2 regions of the Chromobacterium sp. HL1 genome follow, and region 1 is predicted to be linked to the other one. Evidence: predicted binding sites of a transcription regulator. Region 1 holds the regulator's gene; the other holds the start of a gene.
What was found. Region 1 encodes sigma-54, which starts transcription at its own class of promoters, with help from an activator protein. Its sites were predicted from a motif close to CTGGCACGCTTCATGCTT; they were not measured.
Positions count from the first base shown of each region.

Region 2: a site for sigma-54 is predicted at 1,035-1,052, ahead of glnK (P-II family nitrogen regulator). Genes of this name have one in related genera too.

Region 1 is NZ_CP162399.1:807,645-809,840, reverse strand. It holds gene lptB (LPS export ABC transporter ATP-binding protein) at 1-501, shown strand, start outside; gene AB1Z25_RS03715 (RNA polymerase factor sigma-54) at 505-1,926, shown strand; gene hpf (ribosome hibernation-promoting factor, HPF/YfiA family) at 1,994-2,196, shown strand, end outside.
Region 2 is NZ_CP162399.1:4,063,778-4,065,973, forward strand. It holds partial or broken gene AB1Z25_RS18545 (YifB family Mg chelatase-like AAA ATPase) at 1-495, opposite strand, end outside; gene AB1Z25_RS18550 (accessory factor UbiK family protein) at 500-787, opposite strand; gene glnK (P-II family nitrogen regulator) at 1,113-1,451, shown strand; gene AB1Z25_RS18560 (ammonium transporter) at 1,481-2,196, shown strand, end outside.

The DNA of each region.
Region 1 (2,196 bases):
CGCGCGCGCCTGGGCCTCGGCTATCTGCCGCAGGAAGCCTCCATCTTCCGCCGCATGACGGTGGAGGAGAACATCGCCGCCATCCTGGAAGTGTCCGGCCTCAAAGGCAAGGAACTGGACAAGGAACTGGACCTGCTGCTGGACGACCTCAATATCGGCCACCTGCGCGACAGCAGCGCGCTGTCGCTGTCCGGCGGCGAACGCCGCCGCGTGGAGATCGCCCGCGTGCTGGCCACCCGGCCGCGCTTCATCCTGCTGGACGAACCCTTCGCCGGCGTCGATCCGATCGCGGTGATCGACATCCAGAAAATCATCTCCTTCCTGAAGGAACGCGGCATCGGCGTGCTGATCACCGACCACAATGTGCGTGAAACCCTGCGCATCTGCGACCGCGCCTACATCATCAGCGAAGGCTCGGTGCTCGCCTCCGGCGAGCCGGAAGAACTGGTCAACAACGAGAAGGTGCGCGAAGTTTACCTTGGCGAACACTTCCACCTGTAAGCGATGAAACAGACACTTCAGCTCAAGGTATCGCAGCAGCTGACCCTGACGCCGCAGCTGCAGCAATCGATCAAGCTGCTGCAGATGTCCACCCTCGACCTGCAGACCGAAGTCGAGCGCTTCTTGCTGGACAATCCCTTGCTGGAGCGCGGCGACGAAGCGCCGCAGGGCGAAGCGCCGGACGCCGCCGCCCAGGAACCGGAGGCCCCGGCGGAAAGCCGCGACGACGCCTCCGGCGACGACGGCGAACGCGGCGCGGAGACCGGCGAACTGAGCGACTGGGGCAGCGGCGGACGCCGCGGCGACGGCGACGACGAGCTGGACCCGATGCTGAACGTGCCCTGTCCTATCAGCCTGCGCGAGCACCTGCTGGCGCAGTTGGGCGAAGTGGCGCTGCCTACGCGCGATCAGGCCATCGTCCAGCTGCTGATTGAAGAGCTGGACGACGACGGCTATCTGGGCCAGACGCTGGAAGACATCGCCAGCCACCTGCCGCTGGAACTGGAAATCGAGGCCGACGAACTGATGATAGGCCTGCGCCTGCTGCAGCAGTTCGACCCGCCCGGCGTCGGCGCGCGCTCCTTGCCGGAAGCGCTGGCGCTGCAATTGCAGCGGCTGGACCCGGACGAGCCGCAGCGCGGCCTGGCGCTGGCCATCGTCCGCGACCACCTGGCCTTGCTGGGCAACCGCGACTACACCCGGCTGAAAAAACAGCTGGGCGTGGACGACGCCGCGCTGCGCGCCGCCCAGGCGCTGATCGCCCGCCTCAACCCCCGCCCCACCGCCGGTTTCGGCGCCAGCGACACCCAGTACGTGATCCCCGACGTCTCGGTCAGAAAACGCAAGGGACGCTGGGTGGCCGCCCTCAACGGCGGCGCCGTGCCTCGCTTGCGCGTCAACCAGATGTACGCGCGGCTGCTGGCGGAAAACCGCGGCGGCAACGGCGAAATGTCCTCGCGGCTGCAGGAGGCCAAATGGCTGGTGAAGAACATCCAGCAGCGATTTGACACTATCCTGAAAGTGGCGGAAGCTATCGTTGAACGGCAGCAATCGTTCTTTGAACACGGCGAAGTGGCCATGCGCCCGCTGATTCTGCGCGACATCGCGGACGAGCTGGGCCTGCATGAATCCACGGTGTCCCGGGTCACCACCCAGAAATACCTGCTCTGCCCGCGCGGCCTGTTCGAGCTCAAGTATTTCTTCGGCAGCGCGCTGGAAACCGACAGCGGCGGCGAGTGCTCCGCCACCGCGATCAAGGCCCACATCCGCAGCCTGATCGACGCCGAATCGCCGAGCAAACCGCTGTCCGACAGCGCCCTGGTCGAAGCGCTGGCCAAACAGGGAATACAAGTTGCCAGACGCACGATAGCCAAGTATCGTGAAGCCATGCAGATACCGCCGGTCAACCAGCGCAAGACGCTGTGACCCAGGCGGCGGAATACAGCGATCCGGCCGACCCGACCGGACTGTCAACACCAGAAGGAGCTAGGGTATGAACCTCAAAGTAACTGGACTGCATCTGGAAGTAACTCCCGCCCTGCGCGAATACGTTGAAACCAAAATGGAGCGCGTTACTCGACATGTCGACCATGTGATCGACATTTCCGTTACTCTGTCTGTTGATAAACTGGTGCAAAAGGCCGAAGTCAACGTGCATCTGTCCGGCAAGGACATCCACGTGGAAGCCACCGAATC
Region 2 (2,196 bases), 2.0 Mb from region 1:
GGCGCAGGCTTCCACCAGAGTGCTCACGCCGTACAAGGGCATGCCTTCCAGCACCGCGGCCTCCTTGGCGCTGGCCATCGGCAAGATGAAGGCGCGCCCCGCTTCCCGCGTCCGGCACGCCATCGCCAAGGCGCCGCGGACCGGCCGCAAGGCCCCGGTCAAAGCCAGTTCTCCCGCGATCTCATACTCCGCCAAACGGGGGCAACGCACCTGTCCGCTGGCCGCCAGAATGCCGATGGCGATGGGCAGATCGAAACGGCCGGAGTCCTTGGGCAGATCGGCCGGAGCCAAGTTGACTGTGATTCGCCGGGCCGGAAACTCAAAACCCGAGGTTAGAATCGCCGCGCGCACACGCTCCCGGCTTTCCTTCACCTCAAGGTCAGGCAGGCCGACAATGGTGAATGCGGGCAAACCGTTGGCCAGATGCACTTCCACCGCGACCTCGGGCGCTTCCAATCCTGCCAGCGCCCGGCTTGCCACCACGGCCAGCGTCATATCGCTAGGAGTGGCCGAGTTCTGATTGCGCTTCTACCGCGGCCTGCGTTTCCTCCGGGAATACCTGCGCCTCCAGGCGCGCCAGCTTCAGCTCCAGCTGCGCCAGCTTCTCCCGGGTGCGCACCAGCACCTCCTGCTGCACGTCGAACTCCTCGCGCGTCACCAGATCCATCTTGCTGAAGGTGGAGGCCATCATCGCTTTGACGTTTTTCTCGATGTCCTTGGCCGGGCTGGCGGCGATGGTTTCGCTGATCTTGTTGCCGATTTCCTCAAACAGCTTTTGGCTCAACATGACGCGGCTCCTTATGAGTAAGTGATAACAGTGCAGAGTGTAGCAAAAAGCCAAGTCCGCCACCCGCCGGCGCGCACCCGGCCTAGAGCGATCCGGCCAGGCCCCTCCCCTGACGCCACAGTGCTTGCGGCACCAAATCAGTGCGGCCCGCCACGACCCCATGCACCGGGAAAGTGCCAAAACGGCCAGTACAGGCCTTTTTTGCGTTGCAACATGATCTTAGGGTTTTCTTTTGCGCCAATCAGGCCTGGCACGATTCATGCGTATCGACGCTACAGCAGCGCTCATCTCAAGCCACCGGATCATCAGACCCTAAGGAGCAGTCATGAAACTCGTTTCCGCCATCATCAAGCCCTTCAAGCTGGATGAAGTCCGCGAAGCCTTGTCCGCCATCGGCGTGCAAGGGGTCACGGTTACCGAAGTCAAAGGCTTCGGCCGTCAAAAAGGACACACCGAACTCTATCGCGGCGCCGAATACGTGGTGGACTTCCTGCCCAAGGTCAAGCTGGAGATTGCCATAGACGACGCTTTGCTGGATCAGGTGGTGGAAGCCATCGAAAAGTCCGCCCGCACCGGCAAGATCGGCGACGGCAAGATCTTCGTCTACGACCTGGAACAAGTGGTGCGCATCCGCACCGGCGAAACCGGCGCCGACGCGGTCTGAACCGCGATAGAGACACAGGGGAAACGACAATGAAAAAACTGCTCGCAACCATTCAGCTCGCCGGCTTGAGCCTGGCGGCTCCGCTGGCCTTGGCCGCCGCGCCGGCGGGTCCGGCGATTGCCGACGCCAAGAGCATCAGCGCCGGCGACACCGCCTGGATGCTGATCTCCACCGCCCTGGTGCTGTTCATGACCATTCCCGGCCTGGCGCTGTTCTATGGCGGCATGGTGCGCAAAAAGAACGTACTGGCGACGCTGATGCAAAGCTTCGCCATCACCGCGCTGATCACGGTGCTGTGGGCGGTCATCGGCTACAGCCTGGCCTTCACCGTCGGCAGCCCCTATCTGGGCGATTTGAGCCGCGTGATGCTGGACGGCATGGTTTACCTGAAAGAGGCAGGCAAACTGGCCGTGCACCCGCTGGCCGGCACCATTCCGGAATCGGTGTTCATGACCTTCCAGATGACCTTCGCCATCATCACTCCGGCGCTGATCACCGGGGCCTTCGCCGAGCGGATGAAGTTTTCCGCCATGCTGGTCTTCATGGCCTTGTGGTCCTTGCTGGTCTACGTGCCGGTGGCTCACTGGGTCTGGGCGCCGGGCGGCTGGATGGCGGACAAGGGCGTGCTGGACTTCGCCGGCGGCACCGTGGTGCACATCAACGCCGGTATCGCCGGCCTGGTGACCGCCTTGGTGCTGGGCAAGCGCGTCGGCTTCGGCAAGGAGGCGATGCCGCCGCATAACCT